One region of the Butyrivibrio sp. AE2005 genome, then DNA from elsewhere that is predicted to be linked to it. Evidence: predicted binding sites of a transcription regulator. Region 1 holds the regulator's gene; the other holds the start of a gene.
What was found. Region 1 encodes HrcA, which represses chaperone genes, less so after heat shock. Its sites were predicted from a motif close to TGTTAGCACTCNNNNNNNNNGAGTGCTAACA; they were not measured.
Positions count from the first base shown of each region.

Region 1 (23,504 bases):
TATTGACGTCATAGATCTGCGTCTCATCGCTGGGCTTTCCGAAATAAAAGCCTGTCGTAAATTGTCTGTATGTGCACTTAGAAATCTGCTCCTTGTACCAGGGCATGTTCTCCCTGTACTTCTCTTCGGATTCAAAGAAATCATCTATTGCTTTTCTGTATGTTCTTGCAACAGTCGCAACATATAGAGCGGTTTTCATTCTTCCCTCAATCTTGCAACTGTCAACGCCCGCATTTACAAGCTCAGGTATATGCTCTATCATGCACAGGTCTTTGGAGTTAAAGATGTAAGTACCTCTGTCATTCTCATATACCGGAAGGTACTCGCCCGGTCTTTTTTCCTCAACAACGGCATACTTCCATCTGCAAGGATGCGTGCAAGCTCCGTGATTGGCATCTCTTCCTGTGAAATAGTTGGACAAAAGACATCTTCCCGAATATGAAATGCACATAGCCCCGTGAATGAAGCACTCCATCTCAAGATCCTCAGGAATCCTCTCCTTGATCTCTTTTATCTCATTAAGCGAAAGCTCTCTTGCCGCAACAACTCTCTTCGCGCCAAGATCATACCAGAAATTGTATGTCTCGTAGTTTGTGTTGTTAGCCTGAGTTGAAACGTGAATATCTATCTCGGGACAGATTTTTCTTGCCTTCATAAATATACCCGGATCCGCGATTATAAGCGCATCGGGCTTAAGTTCTTTTAACTCATGAAGGTATTTGTCAACGCCGTCAAGATCGTAGTTATGTGCCAAAATATTCACGGTGACATGAACTTTCACGCCGTGCTCATGGGCGAACTCTATTCCTTCTTTCATCTCCTCGGGGCTGAAATTCTTAGCCTTAGCTCTGAGCCCAAAGGCATCGCCGCCGATATAAACGGCGTCCGCTCCAAATATTACCGCAGTTTTAAGTACTTCCAAACTGCTTGCGGGAATAAGTAATTCCGGTTTTTTCATTCTAATCTCCATACCTTTACAACTTTACAGACAGTGCCATACCGTCGCCAACTGTCAAAATAACCGTGTTTAATGCATCATTGTGTTTCAGTTCATACAGATACTCTCTCATTCTTGCATGAATGGTGCGGTCTCTCCTCGTAACAGCAAATCTTGATTCTATAACATCGCCATCCTGAAGCACATTATCAGAAACGAGCAGGCCTCCCTTATTAAGTATCCTCAGACACTCGGGTAAAAAATTTATATATTGCGCTTTAGCCGCATCCATAAAAATAAAATCATACCCTTGGGAAAGCGTTTTTAAGATCTCAGTCGCATCACCCTCCAAAAGTGTGATTTTATTGTCAGAATCGTATTTTTTGAAATTCTCTTTTGCTACGGGAATTCTCTTCTCGTATTTCTCTATGGTGGTTATCTTGGTGTCTTTACCCGAATATTCCGCCATCAAAAGTGCCGAAAAGCCAACAGCGCAGCCGACCTCAAGAATATTCTCGGGTCTTGCCTGCGCCATCAGGAACTTAAGAAGTGCCTGCGTGTCCTTCCTTATAATGGGGACATCGCCGGCCTTCGCTTCTCTTTCTAGTTCATCAAGAAATGGAGTGTTACCTCTGTCCAGCGAATTGATAAACGCTGTCATCCTATCCTGATCAATCACTCTCTTTCTCTTCTCCTTCGCTTTCTTCGGTATCTTCGCCTTCTGTTTCTACAGGCTCTTCCTCTTCCTCAGGAGCAAGATCTTCCTCTTCCTCCAATGCCTTGTTTCCGCCTGAAGACGAATCGGTTGTAGCTTCTACCCATGTCTTGCCATCCTCGCTAAGTACAAGGCCTGACATTGTCTTGAGCATATCTTCGGGAGTCATCTTAGTATTAAGCTCATATGTACCGGCTTTTTCTTTTCCTTTACAATCAGAAAACTTCTCCTGCATCTTAAAGAGTCTCTTATCTTTTATAAGACCTGCATCAGCAAGCTTCTCTGCTATAGCGCCGGCATCGTCTCCGTCTTCAATGGTAACGCTGACTGTTTCTCCGTCACCGTCTCCGTCATACACTGCTGTCTGATTAAAAAGATGATAACCGTAGTAATAAGCTGTCTTTGCGCCTCCAATTATGATAAGCGCTACTACAACTACAAAAACAATCTTTGTTGTGGAATCAAAAATTCCATATCCCAGTTTTCTTGAATTCATATAGCTATTCCCCTTAAGTGATACGACAAATAACCCGTTCGTATCAGAAATTTGTGTCCATGATTATCGGCATTATCATGGGTCTTCTCTTTGTCTTCTTCCATATGTAATCGCTGAGGACTTCTTTAACAATATTCTTAAGCTTGCCCCAGTCAGTCACTCCCTTTTCAAGAGCTTCGGTAACTTCGTCCAAAACAAGATCCGTTGCATCGTCGATCAGCTTGTCCGACTCCCTTACATATACAAATCCTCTTGAAACAATACTCGGTCCGGAAACAAGCTGGCCGCTAGCCTTATCAAGTCCGAATACTACTATTACTATACCATCCTCGGCAAGGTGCTGTCTGTCTCTGAGGACAACATTTCCAACGTCTCCGACTCCAAGTCCGTCAACAAGAATTGCTCCCGCAGAAACCTTTCCTTTTACTTTAGCACTATTTTCATCAAGTTCAAGTATATCACCTGAATGCAATATGAAGATATTTTCTTTTGGTATTCCAAGTTCTTTTGCAATCTTTCTCTGTGCGATAAGATGCCTGTATTCACCGTGAACAGGGATAGAATACTTAGGCTTAACAAGCGTATAGATAAGCTTTATATCTTCCTGACACGCGTGTCCGGAAACATGTACATCCTGGAAAATTACATCAGCGCCCTTCATCTGAAGTTCATTGATTATATTTGTTACAGCCTTCTCATTTCCCGGAATCGGATGAGATGAGAAAATAACCGTATCTCCGGCACCGATAGAAATCTTTCTGTGCTGTCCGCTTGCCATTCTGCTGAGGGCAGCCATACTCTCTCCCTGACTTCCGGTTGTAATGATAACTGTCTTGTTGTCAGGATAGTTCTTGATATTATCGATATCGACAAGTGTGTCATCCGGAATCTGAAGACACTCAAGTCTCTGGGCAATATCAATGATGCTGACCATGCTTCGGCCTTCAATAACAACTTTTCTTCCGCACTTGTGTGCTGTATTTATGATCTGCTGAACTCTGTCAACGTTGGATGCGAATGTTGCGATAATTATTCTTGAATTCTCATGTTCTTCAAAAAGATTGTCAAAAGCTCTTCCGACAGTCTTCTCAGAAGCAGTAAATCCCGGTCTCTCAGCATTTGTAGAATCGCACATGATTGCCAAAACGCCCTTTTTACCAATCTCAGCAAATCTCTGAAGATCGATCGGATCTCCAAAGACGGGTGTGTAATCAACCTTGAAATCTCCGGTATGAACCACGGTTCCAGCAGGCGAATAGATTGCAAGCGCCGCTGCATCTACAATAGAATGATTTGTTCTGATGAACTCGACTCTAAACTGGCCGAGATTGATAGACTGTCCGAATTTTACAACTTTTCTTCTGGTGCTCTTAAGTAAATTATGCTCCTCGAGCTTGTGCTCGATAATTCCCATTGTAAGCCTTGTCGCATACACAGGGACATTAAGCTCATGCAAAATGTAAGGAAGCGCTCCGATGTGATCTTCGTGGCCGTGAGTGATCACAAAGCCCTTCACCTTATCGATGTTCTCCTGTAAAAAAGTAACATCGGGGATTACAAGGTCGATTCCCAACATATCGTCATCAGGGAAAGACAGACCGCAATCCACTACAATAATACTGTCTTCATATCTGAAGGCAGTGATATTCATTCCAATCTGCTCAAGACCACCCAAAGGTATGATCTGCAGTTTGGACTCGTTTTCAGTTTTTTTCTTGCTCAATAATTATTCCTCCACTTCTATGGCGGATGCGTAGAACCGGATATTAACCTTTTGCCCGTTAAATATCGAGATCTATGCCATCCTCAGAAAGCAGCTTACGAAATACACCTGCAACTGCATCCAGTTCCAAGTCGTCGTCTACAATAACATAAACCGCTTCTTCATCTTTTATATCGGAGTCGTCGCGCAAAATCAGCGCCTCTCCGTCACCATCTTCTTCATCTGTGACAAGTAAATAAGTCTTTGCACCTATCACTGTCTGCTCGAGGCAATAAAACTCTACAGCTTCACCACCGTCGGGACTAAATATAATCTTTTCCAAAATTAATCACCATTATTCTTTTCTGTTATCCAGATAATCCTGAAGGATAACTTGCGCAGCGATCATATCGACATACTCTTTTCTTTCACGACCTTTTATTCCGAGTTCGTCCATAATCTCATCGGCTGCTACTGTTGTAAGTCTTTCATCCCACATTATCACGGGGACATCGGTACGTCTTTCTATTCTATCCTTGAATTCAAGGCACAACTGCGAACGCTCAGAAGGCGTCATATCCATATTGACGGGGAGGCCCAAAACTATCTTCTCTACGCCGTAAGTGGTTATGAGTTCTTCTATGCGTGCCAGTGTTCTTCTAAGTTTGTTTTCTTCTTTCCTACGGATTATTTCTTTTCCCTGCGCAGTAAGAAGCAGCTCATCACTCAAAGCCACCCCTACAGTTCGAGATCCGTAATCAAGACCCATTATTCGCATTGATACTACTCTCTTATTATTTTCTTGCCCACTCGTTGCTCTTGATATACTCTGTAAGCATCTCTTCCACAAGTTCATCACGCTCAACCTTCATAATAAGGCTTCTTGCTCCCTTATGGCTTGTGATATAAGTCGGATCGCCTGACATAATGTAACCTACGATCTGATTAACCGGATTGTATCCTTTCTCAAGCAGGGCATCATAAACAACCGAAAGAACTTTTTTAACACCCGTATCAGGATCAGCTTCGACTTTAAAAAACTGAGTGTTACCCAAATTCTGTTCTGCCATATTTTTATCTCCATTCATCATAAAAAATTTTATATTTTGAAGCTGCCATAAACCGGCCGCTTAAATTCTGATATTTCACTATATATCTTAATATTACACTACTGTATTCAAATAAGCAATGTATCGGTATTCAGAAATCTTCTCGGAATCACCTTGGAAATCTCACCGCTTATCGCACCATAAGCGTTTGCTTCGCTCTCGGGAACCGCAACTCTGACATACCTGTCAGTATGACCGATAACATATGTAATCTTATTTATCTCTTCGGTATCTTCCCAGAGAACCGAAAGTTCTTTGCCAATGAACCCTTCTCGGTAGCTCTTTGACTGTGCTTTTGTAAGATCCAGAAGTACATCACTTCTCTCACTCTTCTGCCTGTCAGTGAGCTGTTCCTTCATTCCGGCAGCAACCGTGCCTTTTCTCGGCGAATACTTAAAGACATGTATTTCGTAGAAGTTAATGTCTTCCACAAATTTTCTGCACTCTTCAAATTCTTCCTCTGTCTCGCCCGGAAAGCCGACAATAATATCGGTTGTTATCGCAGGATCCCCGAAAACTTCTCGAAGATACTCCACTCCGTTCTTAAAATCTGCTGCCGTATAATGCCTGTTCATTCTCTTAAGAACAGAATCAGATCCGCTCTGAAGCGAAAGATGGAAATGAGGACAGAGCTTATCAAGTGCACCAAGTCTTTTGGCATTTTCTTTTGTTATGATCCTCGGTTCCAAAGAGCTTAATCTTACTCTCTCAAGACCTTCGATGTCATTTATCTTTTCCACAAGATCTATTACAGCCGATTGTCCTTTATCAACTCCGTATGAACTTATGTGGATTCCGGTAAGAACCACTTCTTTGCAGCCCTTCTGTACAAGTCCCTTTATCTCGGAAAGAATCTCTTCCATATCTCTGCTGCGTATTCTGCCTCTCGCATATGGGATAACGCAGTAAGTACAGAACTGATTGCATCCGTCCTGAATCTTGATATACGCCCTTGTTCTTCCGGGAAGTTCGTTTAGAGTCATGTCTTCATATTCGGAAGTTTTATTTATATCTATTATGGATGTTCCGCCAAGAGTCTTGTCATCAGTCTCGTTCTTGATCTCCAAAAATTCATCAAGGATCTCGACTATCTCTGACTTCTTGTTATTACCGACCGCAAGGTCTATGCATTCATCTTTTTTGACACCTTCAATACCTGTCTCAACATAACATCCGACCGCCACGACAACAGAATCGGGGTTCTCTTTTTTTGCCTTATGAAGCATCTGTCTGGACTTTCTGTCGGCGATATTTGTGACCGTACATGTATTGATAATATAGATGTCAGCCTTCTCTCCAAAAGGCACGATTATGCCGCCCGCTTCCTTGATTTTCTGGGCCATAACATCCATTTCATAGTTATTTACTTTACACCCAAGATTATGCAATGCAATCTTTAGGTTTCTGATGTTTTTTTGCATTGACTTTTACACTTTCTACGTTTACTATAAAGAAAAGAAGGAGGTATTTGCGCAATGAAGACCGTTAAGATTTCACTTAATTCAATCGACAAGGTAAAATCCTTCGTAAACGACATCACAAAGTTTGATTATGACTTCGATCTCGTTTCGGGAAGATATGTTATCGATGCTAAGTCTATTATGGGTATTTTTTCACTCGACCTTTCTAAGCCGATCGACCTTAATATCCACGCTGAGGACGGTGCAGACGAAGTTCTCGATATCTTAAAACCTTATTTGATCTGATAAAAAACATCAGATCCCCAAAAAAGATTATTCAGGTCATCCCTTATGGGATGACCTTTTTTTGCGCAGAGCACTTACTTCTCAATCACAATAACTTCATCTGTCTCAAGCGCAGTCTTCACGAGTTCATCAATCTTTTCACTGAGATTCTCTTCATGTTTTCTGATAATATCTGCCCTTGGCTTTGTAACGGGATGCTTAGCAACAAAGATCGTGCAGCAATCCTCGTATGGAAGAATAGATGTCTCATAAGCGTCAATCTTGTATGAGATATCCACAATATCCTGCTTATCAAAAGCAATAAGAGGTCTGTAAACAGGAATATCGGTAACAACTTCTCCCGTGCACATAAGACTCTGCATAGTCTGTGAAGCAACCTGTCCTATACTCTCACCTGTTACAAGTCCCATGCATCCTGAGTTCTGAGCAAGTGTATCGGCGATTCTCATCATATATCTTCTCATGATAATAGTAAGTTCATCATGAGGACACTGCTTGTAAATATACATCTGTATATCTGTAAAGTTGATGACATGAAGCTTTACTCTGCCTGTGTACTTTGCGATAACGCCTGCAAGATCGATAACTTTCTGCTTAGCCTTCTCACTTGTATAAGGAGGAGCGTTGAAATAAACAGCCTCAATATCAACACCTCTTTTTGCGATCATATATCCTGCTACAGGTGAGTCAATTCCTCCCGACAAAAGAAGCATTGCCTTTCCTGCGGTTCCAATCGGCATTCCTCCTGGTCCCGGGATAACTTCAGAAAAGATGTTGAGCTTCTCTCTGAGCTCTACATTGATAAGAATATCGGGATTATGCACGTCAACCTTCATCTCGCTGTACGCATCAAGGATTCTTGCACCGAGTTCTGCGGCAAGTTCCATAGAGTCCATGGGATAACTCTTATCAACTCTTCTTACTTTAACTTTAAATGTCTTGTTTTTTACAGGATAAACTCCGTCGACAAAATCTATTACAGCCTTCGCAACTCCGTCGACATCAGGAAGATTGTTCTCGCCGTCTCTTTCAATCGAAACCGCCGGACAGATTCCCGTAACACCAAATACAGTCTTAAGCTGTCCGACTGTCTCATCGAAATCAAAGTCCTTGGCCTCAATGTACATTCTTCCCGCAACTCTTGAAACCTCAAACTCACCGTCACACTTTGAAAGAACTCTCTTAATCTGCTTAACGAGAGCTTCCTCAAAGATATATCTGTTTTTTCCCTTAACGCCGATCTCGGCGTATTTAATTACAAAAGCATGATACTGCATATCTTTTCCTCTTTCTTAGGACATCAATGTCTATAAAACATTCGCATATTCTCAACCTGCGAGCAAAGTGTATCAAGAAAGAAATCAATTTCCTCCTTGGTTGTCATAAGAGACATGCTTATTCTTATCGTAGATTCAAGAAGTTCTCGTTCTACTCCGACCGCAACAAGTGTATCTGACACATGCGGATTATTTGATGAGCATGCGCTTCCCGCAGATACATATATTTTCTTACTGCTAAGCATATTTAGAACCGTCTCAGCCGCAAGACCTTTTATTGAAAGGCTCACAATGTGCGGCGCCCCATCTCCACAGGAAGGTCCGTTTATCTTTATATCCGTGATTCTCTCATTGAGCGAATCTATGAGATACTTCTTAAGTTCATATAACTTCTCGATTCGATTTTTGAAATCATCATGGCACATCTTTGCCGCAAGGGCAAGTCCTGCAATTCCCGGCACATTCTCAGTTCCCGATCTCATGCCCTTTTGCTGACCGCCGCCGTAGCATATAGGCACGATCTTGGTTCCTTTTTTGATGTATAAAAATCCTACGCCCTTTGGTCCGTGTATCTTGTGACCGCTCACAGACATCAGATCTATATTCATTGCTCTGGGACGAATCTGAACCTTTCCATATGCCTGAACCGCATCAACATGAAAAACAATATCTTTGTTTATAGCTTTAATAAGCTCTCCCGCTTCCGCAACCGGTTCAATCGTTCCGATCTCGTTATTTACAAACATCATAGACACAAGAATTGTGTCTTCCCTTATTGCAGCCTTAAGATCATCAAGGCTTACCTTTCCTTCGTGATCTACAGGAAGATAAGTTATCTCAAATCCCTCTTTCTGAAGGTACTCCATTGTTACAAGTACCGCAGGATGCTCGATTGATGTTGTGATGATGTGCTTTCCGCGCCATTTATTGGCTCTCGCGGCACCTATTATCGCAAAGTTATCAGACTCTGTTCCGCCTGATGTAAAAACTATCTCATTGCTGTCAACTTTAAGCGTTGCCGCAATAGTTTCCCTCGCCTGAGCAAGTCTCTCTCCCGAAACAAGTCCCATGTGATGGACACTTGAGGGATTTCCGTATTCTTCTTTCATTACCTTGGCTACAAGATCCGCAACTTCATCAAACGCCCTTGTTGTAGCCGAGTTATCCAAATATGCTTCCATTTCTCATCCTTCTAAATGATACATAAGCCATGAAATAATCGTAAAACCTGCTGTCTCTGTCCTAAGAATTCTTTTTCCCAAAGTTATCGGAAGAACGCCGTTTTCTTTTGCAAGCGCCACTTCCTCTTCGGAAAATCCGCCCTCAGGTCCGATAAATACAGCAATGTTTTCACCGGGCTTAATACCCTCGATTATCTTTTTGGTTTCATCTATATGCTCTGCAAGTTCATAGGGTATGAGCTTTACATCGAGTTCTTTTGCATACTCTATTGCCTGCTTCATTGTCATCGGTTCTTTTACAGCGGGAATGACCGCTCTCTTACTCTGCTTGGCTGCCGCTTCCGCGATTGCCTGCCATCTCTTAACTTTTGACTCAGCTTTTTTTGCATCAATCTTTACTATACACCTTTTTGTAGACATAGGTATAATCTCAAAAGCTCCGAGTTCAACAGCCTTCTGAATGATGAGCTCCATTTTGTCGACCTTAGGAAGCCCCTGGAAAAGATAGATCTTTGACGGAAGTTCATTCCCCACTTCCTCAACAAAGCAAAGCTTTCCCACAACGCTTGTCTTATTTATTTCTTCAATCTCGTAAAAGAGCTCGCGGCCGTCGTTTTCCTCTTTGATACTTACGGAAAACTGCTCACCCACTTTCATCCTAAGGACATTGGCGATGTGATTGTAATCGGATCCGACTATATCCACGCGTTTAAGATTGGGGCTCACCTGCGCGCTTTCAACAAAAAAATGATACATCAGTTTTTCCTCGATGTGATAGAAACCCAGTCTCCCTGATGATGAATCTCAAGTATCTCAAGACCCGCATCAAGATGTGCTTTTTTTACTTCTTCCTCTTTGGTATTGATGATTCCCGATGTAATATATATTCCGCCGCTCTTAAGCTGATTCAATATAACGGGAGTCAGAGGAACAAGTACATTTGCCAGTATATTCGCAACAACGATGTCATACTTATCATAGCCGACTTTATCCTGTATCTCTTTATCATCTATGATATTTCCAATCATCATGTCAAACTTATCGGGACTTATGTTGTTGTTCTCCATATTTTCTTTTACCGCGGGAACGGCACATTCATCAAGATCTGTTCCGACAGCGTGCTTTGCACCGAACATAAGAGAAAGAATGGAAAGAACTCCGCTTCCCGTTCCTACATCTAAAAGTTCCGTCTCAGGTGTAACGTACTTTCTGAGCATTCTGATGCAGAGCTGGGTAGTTTCATGCATTCCTGTTCCAAAAGCTGTTCCGGGATCTATGTGAAGAACCATCTCAGCCTTTTCTTTATCCTCATCGGTTTCTTTCTCCCATGAAGGGATAATAAGAACATCATCTATATAAAACTTATGAAAATACTGCTTCCAATTGTTGATCCAGTCAATGTCTTCCGTAACATCAACCGATATTGTTCCGTCACCGATATCTGTAAAAGCTCTGAGTTCAGCAAGCTTTTCCTTTATCTTTTCAAGCATCTCATCGGGAGTTTTCTTAACCTTTACGTACTCGCCGTTATCATCGGGATACTCAACCGTAAGCATGTCATTATCATCGATTTCCAAAAAGAAATTGAGATAAGCGATTCCCTCTTCTATACCTGTTTCTTTTTCATCAGGCTCAAGTTCCGGCGCGTCAATAAACATCTGCTCTTTATCAGATGCAGTCAAAGGTGCGTTATCCTCTATCTGCGCGCCTTCAAGACCAATGTCTTCAAGGTAACTGATTATGATATCTTCTGCCTCTTCGTTTGTACGAACTCTAAAACGCATCCATTTCATATTTTTTCACCTATATATAATTGTAAATATTTTGTGATATACGAATTGCTTCATGGCATACGCCATTCTCGCAATTCTACAGAAATTCGGAAAACGCTAATTTACTTCGTAAATTGCTATTTCCTCATTTCTGTTCGGGTCATAAAGTCGAAATGCTACTCATGCAAGCATGCACGCATTTCCGACTTATGACTCCTATATCACAAAAACTTCCGTAGCTATTTCTAACTACGGAAGTATACCATACTTTAAAACATAAGGAAAATTTATTTCCAGAATGATTTCTTCTTCTTACCACCGGGGCCGTCATTTCCGGGATCCTTGTCCTTGGAATCCATCATGCGCTCGGCCGCTGTAAGAGAATCACCTGTGAGCTCATCAAATTTCTTAAGAATGTCTTTCGCTTCTTTCGAGATTTTCTCGGGAACCTGAACAACAAGTGTTACATAGTGATCACCGCGAATTGTCTTATCTCTGAGTGAAGGAACACCTTTTCCGCGAAGTCTGACTCTTGTATCTGTCTGAGTTCCTGCCTTAACGTCATACGCAACCTTACCGTCAACGGTATCGATAAGAACCGTTCCTCCGAGAGTTGCAACCGCAAATGATACAGGAACCATAGAGTAGATGTCATATCCCTCTCTCTGGAATATAGGATGATCTGAGATGATAACTTCAACAAGAAGATCTCCTCTCGGTCCGCCGTTTACTCCGGGTTCACCCTTATCACGGATTCTTACGCTCTGTCCGTTATCTATACCTGCAGGAATTGTAACCTGAATTTTCTTTCTGCTTGCGATATATCCTGTTCCGTGGCAATCTGTACACTTATCCTTGATAACCTTACCTGTTCCGCCGCACTCAGGACATGTCTGAACATTTCTTACCGTGCCAAAGAAAGACTGCTGGGTATATACGATCTGTCCTTTTCCTCCGCACTTAGGGCATGTTTGCGCTGTAGTTCCGGGCTTAGCACCTGTTCCGTGACATGTCGGGCAGGGATCTTTTATTGTAAGTTCAAGCTCTTTCTCGCAGCCAAATACAGCCTCAAGGAAAGTGATCCTTACACTGGCACGCAGATTGGCGCCCTTGGAAGGGCCGCTTCTTGCGCCGCCACGTGACCTTCCGCCCCCGAAGAAATCGCCGAATATGTCTCCGAAAATATCTCCAAAGTCAGCACCGTTAAAATCAAATCCTCCGAATCCGCCGGATCCCCCTTCGAATGCAGCATGACCGAACTGATCGTACTGTCTCTTTTTCTCAGGATCACTAAGTACAGCATACGCTTCCGAAGCTTCTTTGAACTTCTCTGCCGCAGCTGAGTCTCCGGGATTCATATCAGGATGATATTTTTTAGCAAGTACACGATATGCTTTTTTAATCTCATCATCCGAGGCACTCTTACTTACTCCGAGAACCTCATAGTAGTCACGCTTTTGCTCTGCCATAACACTCCTCAAATATCATCAAATTTTCTCTCTGTTTCGAAATGCTCCGAATAGCCAGGCGAATATTCGTCTGGCTATCAGAAACTTTATCGTAAAACTTATTATACTTCTCTGTAGTCGCCGTCAACAACGTTGTCGTTGTTATCAGCTGCATTTGAAGCTCCGCTCATGTCAGGGCCTGCGCCTGCTGCACCCATATCAGGGCCTGCACCTGCTGCCTGAGCACCTTCATACATCTTAGCAAAGAGTGCCTGAGCATCAGTCATAAGCTTCTCTTTCTGGTTCTTAAGAGCATCGATCTCGCTGTCTGAAAGTTCTTTATCCTTTGTGCTCTCAAGTGTTTCCTTAAGAGTCTTGATGTCATCCTCAACTACCTGCTTCTGAGATGCATCTATCTTGTCGCCAACTTCCTGAAGAGCTTTCTCAGTCTGGAATACAAATGAATCAGCATCGTTACGCGCATCAATTCCTTCTTTACGCTTCTTATCCTGTGCTTCATATTCCTGAGCCTCCTTAACAGCCTTATCGATATCCTCATCAGACATGTTTGATCCGGCTGTAATTGTGATGTGCTGCTCTTTTCCTGTTCCAAGATCCTTAGCAGATACGTTAACGATACCGTTTGCATCGATATCGAATGTTACCTCGATCTGAGGAACTCCTCTCATTGCCGGAGGGATTCCGTCAAGTCTGAACTGTCCGAGTGACTTATTGTCCTTAGCGAACTGTCTCTCACCCTGAAGAACGTTGATGTCAACGGCTGTCTGGTTGTCAGCTGCTGTTGAGAATACCTGGCTCTTCTTTGTAGGAATAGTTGTGTTACGCTCGATAAGTCTTGTAGCAACACCACCCATTGTCTCGATTGAAAGTGAAAGAGGTGTTACGTCAAGAAGAAGGATATCGCCTGCGCCTGCATCTCCTGCGAGCTTACCACCCTGGATAGAAGCACCGATAGCTACGCACTCATCAGGGTTAAGGTTCTTTGAAGGCTCCTGGCCTGTAAGCTGCTTAACTTTCTCAACTACGCAAGGAACACGAGTTGATCCACCTACAAGGAGAACTTTTCCGATATCTGAATTTGTAAGACCTGCATCTTTCATAGCGTTCTGAACAGGGATTGCTGTTCTCTCAACAAGGTCGTGGATAAGCTCTTCAAATTTAGCTCTTGTAAGATCTACATCGAAGTGCTTAGGGCCATCAGCGCCTGCTGAAATGAAAGGAAGGTTGATATTTGTTGTTGTTGATGAAGAAAGCTCTTTCTTAGCCTTCTCTGCAGCTTCTTTAAGTCTCTGCATAGCCATCTTATCGCCTGAAAGGTCAACACCCTCTTTGCTCTTGAAGTCCTGAACCATCCAGTTGATGATTGCCTGGTCGAAGTCATCACCACCAAGGTGTGTATCACCGTTTGTAGAAAGAACTTCGATGACACCGTCACCGATCTCGATGATTGATACGTCGAATGTACCACCACCAAGGTCATAAACCATAATCTTCTGCTCTTTCTCGTTATCAAGTCCGTATGCAAGTGCAGCTGCTGTAGGCTCGTTGATGATTCTCTTAACCTCAAGACCTGCGATCTTACCTGCGTCCTTTGTAGCCTGACGCTGTGCGTCATTGAAATATGCGGGAACTGTGATTACAGCTTCTGAAACTTTTTCGCCGAGGTACTGCTCTGCATCAGCTTTGAGCTTCTGAAGGATCATAGCTGAAATCTGCTGAGGAGAGTACTTTTTTCCATCAATGGTACGACCGTTGTCTGTACCCATATCTCTCTTGATTGAAGAGATTGTATTGTCTGCATTTGTAACTGCCTGACGCTTAGCGGGTTCACCAACTATTCTCTCGCCATTCTTTGTGAAAGCAACGATTGAAGGTGTTGTTCTGGCTCCCTCTGCATTAGCGATAACAGTAGGCTTTCCGCCTTCCATAACTGCTACGCAGCTATTTGTTGTACCTAAGTCGATACCGATAATTTTACTCATTTCTACTTTTCCTCCGTTATAAAAATTGAATTATTTACGTATTGATATACAGTGATATTGATTTGTTTTTTTCTATACCACTCACTGGGTAACACCAACCATGCTGTGTCTGAGCACGGTGTCGTGGAACATATATCCCTTTTGAAGTTCCTGTGCAACAATTCCGGATTCATATTCCTCGCTTTCCACCTGCATAACCGCGTTGTGGAAGTTGGGATCGAATTCTTTTCCCACAGCTTCAATCGGGGTTACTCCAAGATCTTCCATCTGCTTCATAAGCTGTTTATAGATCTTGTTCATACCGTCTGCAAAGGCTCCGTCTTTCTCATCTTCGGGAACCGCCTGAAGTCCTCGCTCAAAATTATCTATTACAGGGAGAAGCTTCTCGAGAATGCTTCCCTGGCCCTGCTCAAACATCTGGGCTTTTTCTTTGTCAGTTCTTTTTCTGAAATTATCAAACTCAGCAACCTGTCTTATAAGTCTGTCATTTAGTTCATCAATTTTTTCTTTGAGAGGGTCCTTTTTTTCTTTTTTATTAAAAAGACCTTTCTTCTTATCTCCTGATTCTTCTTCGGAAGTTTCTTCATTTTCTTCCGCGGAAGCTTCCTCTTCAGAAGCTTCTGCCTCGGCTTCGGCTTTTTCAGCAGCCTCCTTATTCTCCTTGGCTTCCTCTTCAAGCTCTTCCATGATCTCTTCGAGAACTTCCTTCTCCTGCTCGTTTACTTCCTTAGCAGGTTTATCGTGAACTTTTTTCTTATCTGTACTGCTCAATTTAACTTTGCCTCCTCATCTAGCTCTTTTTCCTATAAAGTTCATCAAGAGCGTATCTCATATTCTTAAGTGTCGAAATAACTTTGTCGTAGTCCATTCGCTTAGGGCCGATTATTCCGACGGTACCTTTCATTCCGTCACCAAGTTCGTATGTTGCGGTAACAACGCTGCAATCCTTCATCGCCTGAACCGGAGTTTCGTTTCCTATATAGACCTGAATGCCTGTCTCTTCTTCATCAGCAGAGAGCGTGTTCTCAACGATACTGTTAAGATCTTTGGCATCCTCAAACGTGCTTATCAGCTCACTCGCTTTGGCACTGTCCGTAAGTTCCGGATACTTGAAGATGTTCATCGTTCCGCTTGTATATATCTGAAGATCGTCATCCGCCGTGATTGACTCTGCCGCAGCATCAATGACGTTTCCTATGATCTCACTGTGTATTCCGGCTTCCTGCTTAACCGCCGCTATAAGTCCGAGGTTAATATCTTCAACCGCAAGGCCGTCCAATCTTGTATTAAGCAAGATGTTGAGCTTAAGCATCGTGGCGTCATCAAGCATTTCCTCTACATTTATAAACTTGTTCTTGATGACATTGCCCTCTATTACTATGGTTGCAAGAAGGTGTTCCTCATCGACCTTTGATATCTGTATGAATTTAAGTTTGTTCTTTCTGATCTGTGGTGCCGAGATCATCGTTGCGTAGTTGGTATCAACGGCAAGTGTCTTGGCAACTTTCTTAAGGAGCGTCTCAAGCTTCTCTTCTTTATCAAGAAGCATCTCCTTCATATTCTCTACTTCCTGCTCTTTGTCACGAAGCATCTCGTCTACATAGACGCGGTAACCCTGATCTGAAGGAATACGTCCCGCCGATGTATGCGGCTGAATAATAAGCCCCATCTCTTCGAGGTCCGCCATCTCATTTCTTATAGTAGCGGAACTAAGATTAAGATCCGTATACTTGGAAATTGTACGGCTTCCCACAGGTTCGCCTGTCTCAAGGTAATTTCTGACTATCGCATGAAGTATTTTTCTTTTTCTCTCGTCTAATTCCAAAGTGTCCACCTTCCTATGTATTCACCGGTTAAATTCATTGGACGGTAACTGTTTTCTTATGTGTTAGCACTCACTTGACTTGAGTGCTAACATCTTCTGTATCATAAATTATCACTCCGGACCATTAATGTCAACATACCTTTTCTAAAAAGTATATAAAGTGGTGGCTTACATGACGCTGGGACTTGAAGGCATATGTTCAAAAATGCTTGTGTTCGGCTGCGCAGTGATTTTCATAATTTTCCAAGAAAATTTGAAAATCATCTTGCTCGTCCGAGATCTGCACATTTTCGAACATATGCCTTCAAGTCCCGGCTGGTTATGGAAAACCACTACTAAATAAAGTGCTTCTTTATAGTATATGATATCTTAGATGAAACTACAGAAATCCGCACTTGCTGCAGATTTCGTGAAAAAGTGATTCAAGAGTCAACCAAGCCCCATCGACGAAGTCGATTTTAATTGGCTTGGTTGATGCATTCTTGAACTTCATGTTCAAGAATGTATAGATTCCTGAACGACATAATTTGAAATAATGATTAGACCATGCTTTCCAGAAGGTTGGGAATTACTTGGATTTTCTTTTTTATAAGAAATTCACTTAATACAAAAAGGGTTATCATGTAGGTTATGGCAATAGGGCTAAGTCCCCTGTAAAAAAGAGCGTGTTCGAAGCCATACCATGGGTTGAGCCAGGAAATTCCCAGCGGGTTAAGGATGCTGGCAAAGATGGTCGCTATGACTGATATCAGCATTGAGCAGAGGCGGCTTTTGAACAATATTATTATCAAGCCAACGATATTTATCAGTGAAAAAATAGTCAGCACCGAGAGAACAATCCACTTCCACTCTTTTAACAGTGTAAGCAAGGGATTTCCGCCTTTTAGGGCAACAAATATCATGGTTATCGCAGCTGCCAATATGAAATAGAAAAGATTTATAAGTCTGACAGTCAAAAGTTTCATCGTATAGATCTTATTTATTGAAATATTAGTGAAATAAGAATTTGCGATTCCACAATTTGTCTCTTCTATAGAGAAGCTCTCCGAAACCACAACTGATATAAATATAGGGAAAATAAGGGTCGAAAAAAGATCCATCGCAGTAACATGTATGATATCGCATGTTATTTCTTTTACCATGAGCCCCAAATATCCCTGAAACAAAACAGACAGGATTGTCAGAACAACTCCGATTACGAGTATCCCGGAACCTTTAATTTTTCTTAGTTCAAATCTTAAATAATCCATGTTCCCTCCTATGAGTAGAACTTTTTCCCACTTATATATACAAAAGTAGCGCCGATTGCAATATTCAGTAATGAGGATGTAGCAAGGAACTTTGCATTATATACATTTCCGGATTCAAATGCGTACGTTCCGGCAACCGTTCCGATGTAATTTGCAATATGTACGATTTCTCTGATCGGTCCGAGAATGTAGACAAGCAGAAGTCCTGACACAACGGCTATGGGGAAGTTTTTGACATATAGTTGAATACAGTATTGAAGTATATAACAGAATGTATTTATGAAAAAAACTATGACCAGAACACTTCCAAGCATTCTGAAATCTATATCTGCGCGAATTAAGAGCTTTGAAATCGGAATGTATAAAACAATAGAAAAAAGTATGTAGATGCTCTGATACAGCATAAATACGATGAATTTGGCCACAACAAGTTTCTTGCCGTCAAACAGTTTTGTCATCAGAAGATCCCAGGTATCATTTATATATTCTTTTGTCAGAATCATGTATCCGACAAACATCGCGCAAAAGAGCCCGACAAGCGCATTTATACCGATGAAAAAATATAGATTCACTCCGTTTTTTCCGTATAATGCAAGTACATCCTCGTTAGTCACATCAAACTTGCATAAGACCGCTACAATCAAGTTACATAACACCGCAAAGCCGGTTATCACATATGTTACGCACTTGTCAGCCTGTATCTTTTTTATTTCTTCTCTTATAAGACACTGCATATGCCACCTCTTCCTTTTCCGGTAAGCGTCAGATATATGCTTTCAAGGCTGTTGTTTGGCGACACCTCATATACTTCAACATTTGCATCAATAAGAAGTTTTAAGAGTGCAGGTATTTTTTCTTTTGCCATCTCCATAAAGAATGCATCTTTTTTTCTTGCATATGTAAGTCCAATATTGTCAAAAAGCTTTGCTGTTTTTTCAGAATCATTTGTCCTTATACAATATTCCAGCCCTTCATTTTCATAGAGTTCTTCAATGCTTCCTTCAAATATCTTTTTTCCTCTGTCGATGATACAAATTCTGTCTGAAAGCTTCTCAATCTCGGCAATGTTATGACTGGAAATAAAAATCGTACATCCGCTTTGATGCGCCAACTCTCCCAGCATCTCTCTAATCTCAAATATTCCTTTGGGGTCGAGCCCGTTAGTCGGCTCATCAAGAATAAGTACCTTGGGATTATTCAGAAAGGCAATGGCAAGCCCAAGTCTTTGCTTCATTCCAAAAGAAAACTTAGAAACCTTTTTGTTGCCCACGCCGTCAAGTCCCACAAGCTTAAGAACCCTGTCTGCTTCTTCAACAGTTTTCCCAAGTATTCGTTGAAGATATGCAAGATTTTCTCTTGCCGTCAGATTGGGATAGTAATTGGGCTTACTGATAAACACGCCTACATCCTGCATTATACTGCTATCCAGATGTTTCATTTCTTTTCCGTTGTATCTGACGATGCCTAAATCAGGCTTTAAAAGTCCAACCATCATCTTCATGGTCGTCGTTTTTCCGGCGCCGTTTGCACCTATGAAACCATATATCTTACCTGCCGGAATCTTAAGAGACAAATTATTTACCGCAATTTGATCTCCAAATCTTTTAGTCAAGTTCTCTATAGTGATTTCCATATTTTTCCTTTTTATTCACTGTCATCCGATGCCGCGTCAGGATCATACTCAAGTATGTCTCCCGGCTGGCAGTTTAAAGTTTCACATATAGCTTCCAGTGTTGAAAACCTGATAGCGCTGATCTTTCCTGTTTTTATCTTGGATAGATTTACATTTGATACGCCAACTTTTGCAGACAGTTCGTTCAGAGACATTTTTCTGTCAGCCATGACGCGGTCTAATCTAAGTATAATTTTACCCATATCAATTACCTCACATTTCCGGAATTATAAAGTTTCATCGGATTCTTTCTGAAGAACATAACCGTAATCAAGGATGCAATATATGCTCCAGAATACAACTCCTGCAAGAGCTGCAGCTCCGAGACCTACTGCAAAGAATGTGTAAACAGTAATTATGATAAATGCTGTCTTGAGTTTCTTCATAACATCTCCGCTAAAAGGTGAATCACTATTTTCAATGAGCTTAAATACTTTCATTATTATGATGAAGATTCCGGCAAGGATAGCAATTGTAACAGCTGTAGAAAAGAAAGTTACCGCAAATGCTTCCGCAGCCATACCCTTATACATAAGAATTCCCACAACGTTAAACATTCCTAAGATGCCATGTTTTCCCATATCTTCAACCTGCTCAAGACTAAAGAGTTCAGTTCCGTTCTCACTGAATACATGTGCTACTACTTTTCCGCTCACTTCTTCAGTTTTTATACTACTATTGATATTGTTCTTACAGGCAAGCATCACTATACCGCCAACAAGCATCACTACAGCAATCACAGCCATAAGAATTCCAAGTACTTTTGCAACTTTTCCGGTTGTACTGCAGCTCTTCTTTACATTAGCAAGTTTAATTTCCTGTTCTCTCATTTTTATTCTCCCATCTGCGAATCCCTATATTCGCGCTCAATTATTATTTGTTGTCTTATTTCGGCGCATGGCCGTTTTTCATTCTTGTTGTTTGTTCTTATTTATTTTCTTATTTCGTTTGTGAAAGCAACTTTTTTCTTTAACCTCTTTTGGCAACTTCATGTGCGTTCACGTTTGTATCTAACTTCAAATTATCTTGATTGCATTTTCTCGAGAATTTATGAACTTTCCATCACCGCGTCCGGTTATTTCCTGTTCATGAGTATAATATAGCATCCTGTTTTATACCTGTCAATAACTTTTTAATGATAAACATTAAATATTTATCTTGTTTGTTTTATTTTTTATCGTAAAGAGCAGCAAGAGTGGCAAAAAGGCTATATCTTGCAATTCAATTACAAAGCTTGTTATATCTTTATCTTCGAAGAAAAAGCTTTGTGATACAAATAGGCTCTTTCGCCCCTCCGTTACTCAGATTCTCTTACACACTTTATACCCGTAAAATCCATCTCACATCCATTTGTCTCTACGTGTATAAATTAATTTCCAGATTCTATACCCGTAGAACCACTCCCTTATTCGCTTATTCTTACGTGAACATGTCAATTCTGGATATCTATGCCCGTAATGCCACTCCTAATCCGCTTGTTTCTACGTGCACAAATAGCTCTCCGAAATTCTATGACCGTATAGCCTTTCCTATATTCGTTTACTTCTACGTGTACAAATCGCTTTTTCGGGATTCTGTGCCCGTAAAGCAGCTGCAAAATTCACTTACCTCTACGTGTACATGTCAATTACGGGATTCTATGCCCGTAAAGCCTTTCCTACAATCGCTTATCTCTACGTGTACAAGCTCAGTTCTGCCATTCGTCTCGCGTAAAGATCTCCTAGTGCTGCTGTCATCAAATACTTCGACCTTTTTACGAAGAAGAAATTGTCATTCTGCTAGGCGGAGGAATGAGCCGTACCGGGCGGTACGGCGATTGACGACAACAACGTAGATGACAATTTAGACAAGTAATAAAGTCGGCTTATTTGGTGACATCAGCACTAGGCTATACTCTTAAAAACGAACGCAAGATGAACAGATTGCACATTCAGCAGACGTAAAGTAAAAACGTAAAACAAAAGAATAAAAAATATTTTTAAATGAACAAACCATATTGACATAAGGTCATGTTTCGAGTTATAGTCTTCTTCGGTTTTCATCAAACCGATTCTAATATTTCAACGCGGCAATAATTTCATCGTCGCATTTTCCAATTTATAACCAGTGTTTACATGAAAAAAAGAATAATGGTGGTACTATGCAAGATTTAAAAGAAGATATGAAAGCACAACTAAAGGAACTTGACGAGCTCATCTCAAAATCCAACAAAAACCTACTTAAACTCAAGAATATACCCGATCGAGGAATTGTTGTCAGCAAGAGTAACGGTTATGATCAGTATTATTGGGTTGACAAAGCTTCAGGAAAACGGACCTATGCCAAGGTCTGTGAGATTGATATGCTAAAAAAGACTGCGCAGCAAAAATATGAGCATGCTGTTTCAACTAAGCTTAACAATCTAAAAAAAGAACTTGATAAATTTCTAAAAGCGTATGATATTTCCGAAATCAACAACGTCTATACGCATATGTCAAAGGCCAGACAACTACTCGTATCACCTATTATTGATACAGAAGAAATATTTGTAAAAAAGTGGGAATCTGTTTCCTACGAAAGCTCAGAATTCATGAAGGATTTTGAATTTTACTCAGGTAAGGGTATTAAAGTACGTTCCAAATCTGAACTTATCATAGCCAATACATTAGAACAATGTGGTGTTCCTTATCGCTATGAATATCCTTTATATCTGAAAGGGATAGGAACAGTATACCCGGATTTTACATGCCTTAATATAAATAAGAGAAAAGAGATAGTATGGGAACATTTCGGAATGATGGATAATATTGCTTACTCCAACAAAAATATAGCTAAGATCCAAGCGTACAATCAAAACGGATTCTTCCCAGGCAAAAACATGATTATGACATTTGAAACCTCTCAAAATGCTATAAGCTCAAATATAATCCAAAATATGATTAAAGAATTTTTGCAATAAACCTTTAACTCATACTCGCTTCGATAAGCTCCATCCCCGCATAACAGAGAGCACCAAAGATGTAAGCAAGATTTCGCCGCTAAAGCTAAATTTCCTATGATAAAAAAAAGAAGCAACAACCGGATTACTCCGATCATTGCTCCTCTATTTCTTTTCTCACAGGCTGATGACAGCCGTCATGCACTTCTCATCAGATATCGATGTCACCTGAAATCTTGTCATCAACTACATAGTAAGCCTTATCTTCCTGAGGCTTAACGTAGATGCTGAGCTTCTTAACCTTTGAAGGATCGCCCTTAAGGTCGTACTGATAGTTATCCAAAGATTTCTGAACAAGCTCTTCGTTCGAGATGTGCTTGTATGAATACTGAATCTCGATCATTACATTAGGCTTTGTAGCTGCTTTTCTTGTTGTAGTCTTCTTTGCAGTTGTTTTCTTAGCAGTAGCCTTCTTTGTAGTAGTTTTCTTTGCAGCAGTCTTTGTAGCTGTTGCCTTCTTAGCTGTACTAGCAGCTTTCTTGGTAGTTGTCTTCTTGGCTGTTGCTTTCTTGGTTGTAGTCTTCTTTGCAGTAGCCTTCTTTGCCGGTGCTTTCTTTGTCTCGGCAGTTGTAGTCTTTACTTCCGGTGTTTTAACTTCTGTAATAAAAGTAGGGTTCTTGATAGTTGCAACAGGTTTTACAACTGCTTCCGCCTTCTTAATCTCTGCCATTTTTCGTTATCCTCCTCAAAATCGCAAATGATCCATGAAACTCGTTAAAACAATAAAGTGATTACGAAATAAAGTTTACCACCAATAAACTGCATTGTCAAAGCATCTACAGATAATTGCCCTTTATATCATCCCAATTTATCTAGTGTAGCTTCATATGCCGATATCAAAGTGGCTGAAAAAAGCAATCCCGCGCATATGTCACTGAACCAATGCACACCTGCCAACACTCTTCCAACAACACCTATGAACATTACCGCACAGGCGAAGACTTTAAGAACTGTCACAAGATTTTCGTCATCATAAAATCTTTCTCTCCATGCAGCGATAGCTGTTCCCATGATTGTGCAGATCATAAGCACATGTGTTGACGGGAATGACGCCTCAAGTTCAACTTCGTCGGGTAAAAGAACCGGTCTGTAGTTGAAAGGAACTTTATCAAAAAGCACATACATGATAACAAGTATCACATACAAAAATCCCATTATAAGAATATCTTTATCAATCTCGGCAAGAGTTCTTTTTTCCTTTACAAGCTGAAGAAAACCTGTTGCCGCAAAATATACCGCTGTAAGAATAGCGATCATCAGCATCAGGTCGGTTATCTTATCCCACATAGGATTGTAAGAGATAAGGTCGAGAACCACCTTGTTGATTGCGGAAAAGCCAACACTGGTGCCCTCCGGACCGATAGCCTGCTTGTCAACAAAAGTCACAAGCACCGTATATATAATCGAAATAATAAACAATAATATTGTCTTCCC
Region 1 covers NZ_KK366043.1:65,544-89,047, reverse strand. Annotated here, with positions in the region: gene DL92_RS0116230 (peptidase U32 family protein) at 1-958, opposite strand, end outside; gene DL92_RS0116225 (O-methyltransferase) at 975-1,616, opposite strand; gene DL92_RS20530 (endolytic transglycosylase MltG) at 1,609-2,148, opposite strand; gene DL92_RS0116215 (ribonuclease J) at 2,192-3,871, opposite strand; gene DL92_RS0116210 (DUF1292 domain-containing protein) at 3,930-4,193, opposite strand; gene ruvX (Holliday junction resolvase RuvX) at 4,206-4,628, opposite strand; gene DL92_RS0116200 (IreB family regulatory phosphoprotein) at 4,645-4,920, opposite strand; gene mtaB (tRNA (N(6)-L-threonylcarbamoyladenosine(37)-C(2))-methylthiotransferase MtaB) at 5,028-6,380, opposite strand; gene DL92_RS0116190 (HPr family phosphocarrier protein) at 6,435-6,665, shown strand; gene thiI (tRNA uracil 4-sulfurtransferase ThiI) at 6,740-7,942, opposite strand; gene DL92_RS0116180 (cysteine desulfurase family protein) at 7,966-9,123, opposite strand; gene DL92_RS0116175 (RsmE family RNA methyltransferase) at 9,127-9,879, opposite strand; gene prmA (50S ribosomal protein L11 methyltransferase) at 9,879-10,916, opposite strand; gene dnaJ (molecular chaperone DnaJ) at 11,183-12,364, opposite strand; gene dnaK (molecular chaperone DnaK) at 12,466-14,346, opposite strand; gene grpE (nucleotide exchange factor GrpE) at 14,428-15,117, opposite strand; gene hrcA (heat-inducible transcriptional repressor HrcA) at 15,137-16,171, opposite strand; gene DL92_RS0116145 (ABC transporter permease) at 16,711-17,421, opposite strand; gene DL92_RS0116140 (ABC transporter permease) at 17,430-18,155, opposite strand; gene DL92_RS0116135 (ABC transporter ATP-binding protein) at 18,140-19,054, opposite strand; gene DL92_RS0116130 (helix-turn-helix domain-containing protein) at 19,066-19,296, opposite strand; gene DL92_RS0116125 (hypothetical protein) at 19,321-19,923, opposite strand; gene DL92_RS0116120 (DUF603 domain-containing protein) at 21,234-22,031, shown strand; gene DL92_RS21335 (DUF6465 family protein) at 22,222-22,740, opposite strand; gene DL92_RS19745 (phosphatase PAP2 family protein) at 22,869-23,504, opposite strand, start outside.

Region 2 (8,825 bases), on a different contig from region 1:
AGTCCATTAATCACAATTCGACCTTTGAGCATAAAATCATAAAAATCATCATTGAGAAGAATGGCTGAAAGTGAAGAGACATCTTCATCAATATGGATAGGAACAATAGTGGTTGCAGCTTCCAAGTGGTAATTTGGTTTTCTTGAAAAAAGTTCTATCTGTTTGGGATATCCTTCTTTAGGATTGGTGAATCTGTAAAAGTGTGGTTCATCGTTGCTTTTCCATCCATATGTATAACCGCCTTCTTTAATGTAGTTCCAGAATAATTCGGCAAATTCTTTGAACTTATCTTCAAAAAGGATGATCATATCAATATCTTTTGTTGCTCTGAAATCTCTGGGTGTCTGAGACATCAATATCTCGCATGCAGCACCGCCTATGATAGTATAACAATCTTCATAACCGGCGAAATGCCTTGCAAATTCTTCTATACCAATTACTGCCACTTAAAGTCCTCCAACATTTTTTCTAGTTCTCCCTCTACTCGGGGATCTTTTGTATCTTTTAATGAGCAATACAATGAAAGCTCATCAACCAAAGCATTTTTGCTTAGCTGACTTGGATTATATTTCCAAAGCTCAACTCTGCATATTTTATCAGAATCTTCCCACTCTGGTTCATCGACAATTTCAAAAAGCTCAACTTTTTTGTCCTTTTTATAGCAAGCATAGGATTCCACAGATGGTGGGTTCAACATACTGATTTCTGATAGTGCATAGTCAAATGATTTTGGAAGACATGAAACTAGATTTGTCTTTTTTACAAATATCACTTTGTCTATGGGATTAATGAGTGCCGTGCTACACATATCAAATAATTCTTTGGAATCATATTTTCGTTCAACCACTATATTGCGTCCATTCTTTACTTCTGTAATCAGGGCTCTTGATACAAGTTCTTTTGTACCTCTGGTAACATAGACCGGATCAATATCAAGAGTGGTTGCAAGATGCTGTTTCGAATACTGTTCTTTTTTATTGTATATAAGGTAAAAAAGAATTTTCTGTGCGTTGGCAGATAACGGGAGCGATTCTTTTCTTTCTGATGCAGAAAGCTTCTTGCTAAAAAGCATTCCTAAAAATGGAAGATAAATCTGTGTCGGTACCAATATAAAAGGAATATGGTGTTTTATATAAGCGTTTCTGTTATTCTTGGTAAGTTCGTTAAATAAAAAAGCGACAGGAGCGTGGAAATTTTCTTCGTAAAGTGCCATCTCCTTAGATAATACCCTGCTATCAACAGCTTTTGAAATTTTAATGATATAGAAAACAAAACCGTCTGATTCTGCCATGTAGATATCTCTTCCTGATGCCATATATCTGGGAAGACCTGTTTTTTGTAATTTGTCTGAAACTTTAAAATCCAAGCCAAAAGCTTTTTCTAATTCTTTTTCAAACATAATAATTACACCTATATAATCCTTTACATTCAAATTGTAATAGTTTATTTATTTGTAATTATAATGCAATTATCTGGTATTGGCAACTTGAATCAAGCTGATTGTGAGTGAAAGTGGCATCATATAAGCGTAATAAGTATAATTAGACTAAGGAAAAAATTTGAAAACTGAATAATTTAAAGAAACCTGGGATAAATCTGAACGACCAATCAGATAAGTATGAAACTTATAGATAAAACACGTTCTTGGCGAAAGGTTTCTTATTTCGCATTCCTTTTCAATTTTTGTTAGAATTTCTTCGTACATAAAAACCTCCATAGTTAGTAGTAATCTGAAAGTTACCCTAACCATGGAGGCGGACGTTCCCAATGAAAGTGCTTGTATGAAGTAATGATAAATGATACGCTTTTCATGGCAGTAGTAGTGGTCTTGGTAATGTTCGGTTTTTGTGTGGTAACTTAAACATACATCATCATAGTTTCACTATCTACTGCTTTTTGAGTAAAAGAAACGCTGCGCCACAGCCTTGGCAGGCCGTCGCGCAGCGACTTAGTTCAATTGGAAGTTAAAACTCCGATGCAAGGAGGATCCGCAGATATAATGACAGACAGTTGCGCATCCGATATAATGGATGGGCAACCCAATATACTATGGAGGTAACAGTCATGAACAAGTATGTTTCGCTGGATAAGCGAAGTAAGAAGGCGCAGCGCGAGTATCACGCAAAGCAGAGACGCACCTGGGGAGAACTTAATCCCGTGACAAGGAGCGTACCGAGCGGAAAGACCTACAATCGAAAGAAGGAAAAGCAGAGGATCGGCAAAGAATTCAGAAATGGATTTGATGCCGATCTTTTTTTGCAGAATTATATATTTTTTGCTTGACTATGACGCAACGTAATAGTTTATGATGTAATCACACGTGAAGGAGATGATAGCCATGAAGACAGTAAATGAAGTGAGTAAGCTGACAGGAGTGAGTATACGCACGCTGCAGTATTACGATAAGATAGGACTCTTAAAACCGGCGGAGTATACCGAGTCCGGATACAGGCTGTATGACGATGCGGCGCTGGAGAGACTTCAGCAGATTTTACTGTTTCGTGAGCTTGAGTTTCCGCTTAAGGATATCAAGGATATCGTAACCAGATCTGATTTTGACAAGAGATTGGCACTTGACCAGCAGATAGAACTTCTTGAATTAAAGAAGGAACATATCGAAAATTTGATCAGTATGTGCCGTGGTTTAAAACTGAGAGGAGTGAGACATTTGGATTTTACAGTATTTGATTCAAGCAAATTAGACGAATACGCTAAGCGTGCAAAAGAACGGTGGGGCAATACTCCGGAATATAAGGAATTCGAAGAGAAGAACGGTAAGCGGTCAAAGAGCGAAGAAAAAAGTATGATGGCCGATTTTATGAAAATCTTTGAAGAGTTCGGAGCTATGAAGGATCAGGATCCTGCCTCTGCAGAAGTACAGGATCAGGTAAGGAAGCTGCAGAGCTTTATTACCGAGCATTTTTATAAGTGTTCTAATGAGATTCTTTCCGGGCTTGGTAAGATGTATGCCGGTGGCGGAGAATTCACCGAGAACATTAATAAGATGGGCGGAGAAGGAACTGCTGAATTTACTCACCGGGCGATACAGATCTACTGCGGATGATACAAATTTTTGAAAAAAGTAGGTTTTTGGTAGGAAAGTGGTAGGTTTTGAGTATTCTTTTTTCAAAATAGGTGTGTTATATTTACAATGGACAAAGCGAACGGGAAAACAAAAAACACCCGAGCCGCCGAGTCCATTTTCTTTTGCAAAAGAATACCGGCAATGATGAGCGTCAGATCATGACTTCGAAAGAGGTTGTGAGCCTGGCGCTTTATTTTTACGGCGCGCAAGCGGAACAATATGCATCTGTAGAGATTCCAAAGGAGTTGCTCACAGGGAAGGACTATTCTTCCCTGTCGGCTTCGGCCAAAATGCTTTAATAAAAATCTTGAAAAAAATATCAGAAAGCAGTAAATTATATTCAAGAAGTTTTTATTAAAAATGAATTGAATAAAAAACAACTGAACGAAAATGATAACGAGGGTAGATAGATGTTTGTAGGAAGAGAGCGGGAGTTGAAAGCCTTAAAAGATGTGTATGATAAGAAAGATTTTGGAATGACTATCATATATGGACGGCGGAGGGTTGGCAAGTCAACCTTGATCAAGGAGTTTATCAAAGGAAAAAACGTTATTTTTTATACTGCTACAAAGGTTGGCGCAGAAAGAAATCTTGAATTGTTTTCAAAGCAGGTATTGGATGTTCTGGATCCTGCTATGAGCTCGGCAACATTTTCTTCGATAGAAAGTGTATTTGACATTATTACCAATAAGACGCCGGATGACCACAAGACAATCCTTGTGATCGATGAGTTGCCGTATTGGGCAGAGAAGGATGAAGCACTTTTATCAGTTCTTCAAAAGTACATTGATACACAGTGGACCCATAAGAATATGATGATAATACTTTGCGGCTCTGCCTTGAGTTTTATGGAAAAAGAGGTGCTCAGTAAAAAAAGTCCGATCTTCGGGAGGCGTGATTCACAGATAAAACTGGAGGCATTTAATTACAGGGATTCGGCTTTGTTTGTTCCTGAATATTCTGCAGAAGAAAAAGCAATCTGTTATGGAGTTACCGGAGGCGTGGCAAAATATCTTTCGCTTTTTGATGCAGGGAAGAGTCTTGATGAAAATATTATAAGACTTTTCTTTAATGTGGATGGATATTTGTTTGACGAAACCAGAAATCTCCTCATTCAGGAGTTTTCAGATGTGACATTGGTAAACAACATAATCGAGCAGGTGGCTTCCGGTGAAAATGCATTAAATAATATAGCTTCCAAAGTACACGAGAAGGATACCACCGTTTTATATTCCCTTGAGAAGCTGATCGCTGTCGGCCTGGTGGAGAAAAAGAACTGTATAACGGAGGAAAAAAATAAGAAGAAAACCCAGTATGTGCTAAAAGATCATATGTTTAAATTCTGGTATCAGTTTATCCCCAAAGCGATAAGTGTAATTGAAATGGGACAGGGTGATTCATACTATAAAAAGGTTGTCAAACCGCAGATCCATTCATATATGGGATCTGTTTTTGAAGAAATGTGCCGTTATTATACGTTAGAGAAAGGAATACAGGGTGCATACGGTTCCTTCCTGACTCAGACAGGCACCTGGTGGGGAGTGGAACAGATCATAGATGATGAAGGACGGAAGTTTACACAATCGGCGGATATTGACGTGGTTGGCATTTCTTCTGTAGATAAGACTGCGGTTATAGGAGAATGCAAGTTTAAGAATGAGAAGATAGATGAGGAAATATATGAAACTCTTCTGCGGAGATCAAAGCTACTTTCCGGAAATTATCATGTTATATGTTTCCTGCTTTTTTCGCTAAATGGATTTACTAAATGGTTTGAAAAAGAGAATATTCAAAATATAGTAAAGATTACTATTGAGGATTTATATTTATAAAAAACTTTAGCACACATAAATACCGATAAACACACATAAAGGGAATCGCATCATCCGGTATCAGGGATATGAAGCAGGCAGGACGATGAGAGGGTGGAGGCATCAGTAAATGAAATGCTAGAGGAGTATGTATGGTAATGGTTATAGCTGTTAGCGCATGCCTTTTAGGTGAGAACTGCAAATATAATGGTGGGAATAACTACAGCGAGAAGGTCAGGGCTTTCTGTGAAGGGCACGAGGTGATTCCTATATGCCCTGAGGTAATGGGAGGTCTTCCTACACCAAGGGTTCCTGCTGAGATAGTGAACGGAGTTGTTACCAATAAAGAAGGCAAGATTGTTGATAAAGAGTTCAGATCCGGAGCAGAGGCGGCCTTTAATAAGATAATGGATGCAGGTGTTGAAGTTTGTATTCTTCAGTCAAGAAGCCCGAGCTGCGGAGTAAAAGAGGTTTACGATGGTTCTTTTACCGGAAAGAAGATCCCAGGAATGGGAGTCTTTGCGCAGAAGGTTAGTGAAACTTCAATAAAGATGATTGATGTGGAGGACTTGGACTGAGGCTTATGTGGAAAATAAGCCTTACCAGGTTGATGATCTATTCGCGGCAGCAAACACAAAACTCACAGACGAGGAAGTGAAGCTTCTTGAAAATGAAGCAGATAAGCTGAATGTGAAAATCCTTGGTGCAGATATGTTTAGATTTGCGGTAAAGAAGAGTTGAAGCATACAATTGTAGTGGTTGCGTGGGGAAGCCAATGTATATTAAAATTTGTTCAAAAGAAAAACATGAGAAGTACATAGACATAAGAAAGATAATGATTTATGCAGATAGACAGAAGAAAAGTCAGGGAGCAGTTTGCCTCCTATACAAGGAATTATGATCCGGAGGATCCTAAGATTGCTCTAAAAATAGCCCATACATACCGTGTAGCAGATATTTGTGAAGAGATTGCAAAGTCAATTGGCTTATCTGATGAGGATATAGAGCTTGCATGGCTTTCAGGAATGCTCCATGATATAGGAAGATTTGAGCAGGTAAAAAGATATAACACTTTCATAGATTCAGAATCAGTAGATCATGCAGAGTTTGGAGCGGATCTTTTATTTGGAGATGAGCACCTCATCTTGAATTATTGTGATGACAGGTCTTTTGACGAGATGATGGAAAAAGTCATAAGACAGCATAACAAATACAGAATCGATGAAGCAGTTGTCGGAAAAACTCTTATCTTCTGCAATATTTTACGAGACGCAGATAAGGTTGATATATTAAGAGTAAATGTAGAGACGCCTATGGAAGAGATATACAACGTTTCTGAAGATGAGCTGTTATCATCAGGTGTCTCTGAAAAAGTCATGGATCAGGTAAGGGAGCATCATGCAGTAAACCGTGACGTGATGGATTCCCCCGCAGAGCACTTGATCGGACATATAGCTCTTGCTTTTGAATTGGTATATCCAAAAAGCTGGGAGATAGCAAAGGAGCAGGGTTACATTTATAGAATGTTTGACTTTCCTTCAAGGAATGAGCGGACATTGAAGGCTCTGAAGGATACCCGTGAAGAATTGGAGATGTTTTACGGCGGTGGCTGCTAATTTGTGATTTTTCTTTTTCATGAGAAACTGTCAGTTCCACAGGTCATATGTGTTATTCTAATTGTAGTCGGAATCGCCGGATTAAAGTTATTAGCAAAGGAGTAAGGAAGAGATTTCCTACTGATAGTATTCGGAATCATTTTTGGCGTTGGTCATATTTATGTTACCCGTGAAAATCGTGTGTGAACGGATTGAGCTTTTTTTAATCATTTTAATATGTGCTAGATAAAAGAGTGACGTAAACATCAGTGTTTCCGCTGCTTTTTCTTTTATGGAAATAAGCCTTTTTTAATCAGATTAGCACTCTCTATTGACGAGTGCTAATTGTGGTGTTATACCATAAGTAGAACAAAGGAACAGAGAAGACCGTTAGGACTTAACGTTCCAATGATCCGAACCCTCCGTCCCAATGCTCATATTCAAAAAAATTGTCTATGTGCAAAGGAGGTAAGAATTATGTTAGTACCTAGTATTTTCGAAGAAAAATTTATGGATGACCTGTTTGGATTCCCAGAACTTAAGGAATTCGACAACATGGAGAAGAAGCTCTACGGAAGAAGAGCCGGCAGGATGATGAAGACCGATGTCAGGGAAAAAGATGACAACTACGAAGTAGTAATTGATATTCCCGGTTTCAAGAAAGAAGAGATCACTGTAGAGCTGGATGAAGGCTATCTTACCATCAATGCCGCCAAAGGCCTTGATAAGGATGAGAATGACAAGAAAGGAAAACTCATCAGACAGGAAAGGTACGCGGGATCAATGACAAGAAGCTTCTACGTTGGTGAGAATGTTCAGAAAGAAGACATTGAGGCCACCTACAGACATGGAGTTTTGAAACTTACCATTCCTAAAAAGGCAATGGAAAAAATCCCTGAAAAGAACCTTATAGCCATTGAAGGCTAACAACATAATAATCACATCTCGCCCTCCGCTGTTCATCATTATGAATGGCGGAGGGCCTTTGTTTTTAGTGCGCGTGTTCGTATTAAATCTACAGCAACAGTTCTTACGGCTGAGACAGAAGGACTTCTCGATCATGAAGTATGCTTTAATATGTTAAAAGTATATGGAAATGAGATGTGCCCGGACTGCATGGAAGCAGTAGGCGCTATAACTTCCGGCTATCACCGGCAATAGGTAAATGTTTACGCAAAAAGCGCGTGGATAGCGATATAATGGTAGCGTAGATATTTTTCTTTTCCTAAATAAATGTGAGGGGTGAGTAGAAATGGTTAATGAAAAGGTAAAAGAGTTTCTTATCTCCAACAACCTTGGTGACAGGCTTACAGAGCATGCAGAAACGATTGATACGGTGGAACATGCCGCACAGCAGATAGGCTGTACCGAGCCGGAGATTGCCAAGACGTTGTCTTTTGTTGTTGATGAAAAACCTGTAATTGTGGTAATGGCAGGCGATGGAAGAGTTAACAGTTCGAAGTTCAAGACACTATTTCATACTAAACCTCACATGGTCCCCAGAGATCAGGTGGAGAGTATTACGGGATTTCAGCCGGGAGGAGTATGTCCTTTTGCTATAGCTGATGATATCCCCATCTGGCTTGACGTTTCCATGAAGCGTTTTGAATATGTCCATCCGGCAGGAGGAAATGAGTTTACTTCCGTCAGGATTACACCTTCAGAGCTCGAAGCGGTTACAGGTGCCGAAGGCTGGTGCGATGTATGCAAGGGATGGGAAGATACTGAGTAAAAGAACTTGTGTTAAAGGAGGAAGCAGATGAGCAGAGTTAATTTTGGAGCAAAACCACTTATGTACCCGCAGCCGGTGCTTATCATTGCAACATATGATGAGAATGGAGTGCCGAATGCTATGAATGCTGCCTGGGGCATAACCACTGATTTTAAAGAAATATCGATCAGTTTGTCTGAACACAAGACTACTGACAATCTCGCAAAGAGAGGAGCTTTCACAGTAAGCCTTGCTACAGAAGAGCAGGTGATTCCAAGCGATTATGTCGGTATAGAATCAGGAAGAAAAGTACCTGATAAATTTGAAAAGGCCGGATTTCACGCAACAAAGAGCGAGTTCGTTGATGCTCCTTTAATTGATGAACTTCCTGTTGCTCTTGAGTGTAAAGTAAAGAGTTTTGAAGATGGCATTCTTGTCGGAGAGATCGTAAATGTCTCAGCAGATGAAAGCGTAGTGACAGACGGAGTTGTTGATGTCACAAAAGTTAAGCCGATAAGCTTTGATCCATTCGGTAATGCATATTACGGAATTGGGAAAAAGGTGGGCAATGCCTTTAAGGATGGTGCAAAATTGAAGTAAGGTTCAGGCGGTGAGTTAAAAGA
Region 2 covers NZ_JMMD01000004.1:68,258-77,082, forward strand. Annotated here, with positions in the region: gene DL92_RS0104910 (hypothetical protein) at 1-446, opposite strand, end outside; gene DL92_RS0104915 (hypothetical protein) at 437-1,399, opposite strand; gene DL92_RS18275 (hypothetical protein) at 2,065-2,283, shown strand; gene DL92_RS0104930 (MerR family transcriptional regulator) at 2,339-3,064, shown strand; gene DL92_RS0104940 (ATP-binding protein) at 3,496-4,917, shown strand; gene DL92_RS0104945 (2-thiouracil desulfurase family protein) at 5,055-5,474, shown strand; gene DL92_RS20975 (hypothetical protein) at 5,482-5,637, shown strand; gene DL92_RS0104955 (HD domain-containing protein) at 5,739-6,512, shown strand; gene DL92_RS0104960 (Hsp20/alpha crystallin family protein) at 6,969-7,418, shown strand; gene DL92_RS0104965 (YbaK/EbsC family protein) at 7,744-8,223, shown strand; gene DL92_RS0104970 (flavin reductase family protein) at 8,251-8,802, shown strand.
Region 2: the regulator HrcA is predicted to act here: its motif matches at 6,808-6,838, upstream of DL92_RS0104960 (Hsp20/alpha crystallin family protein).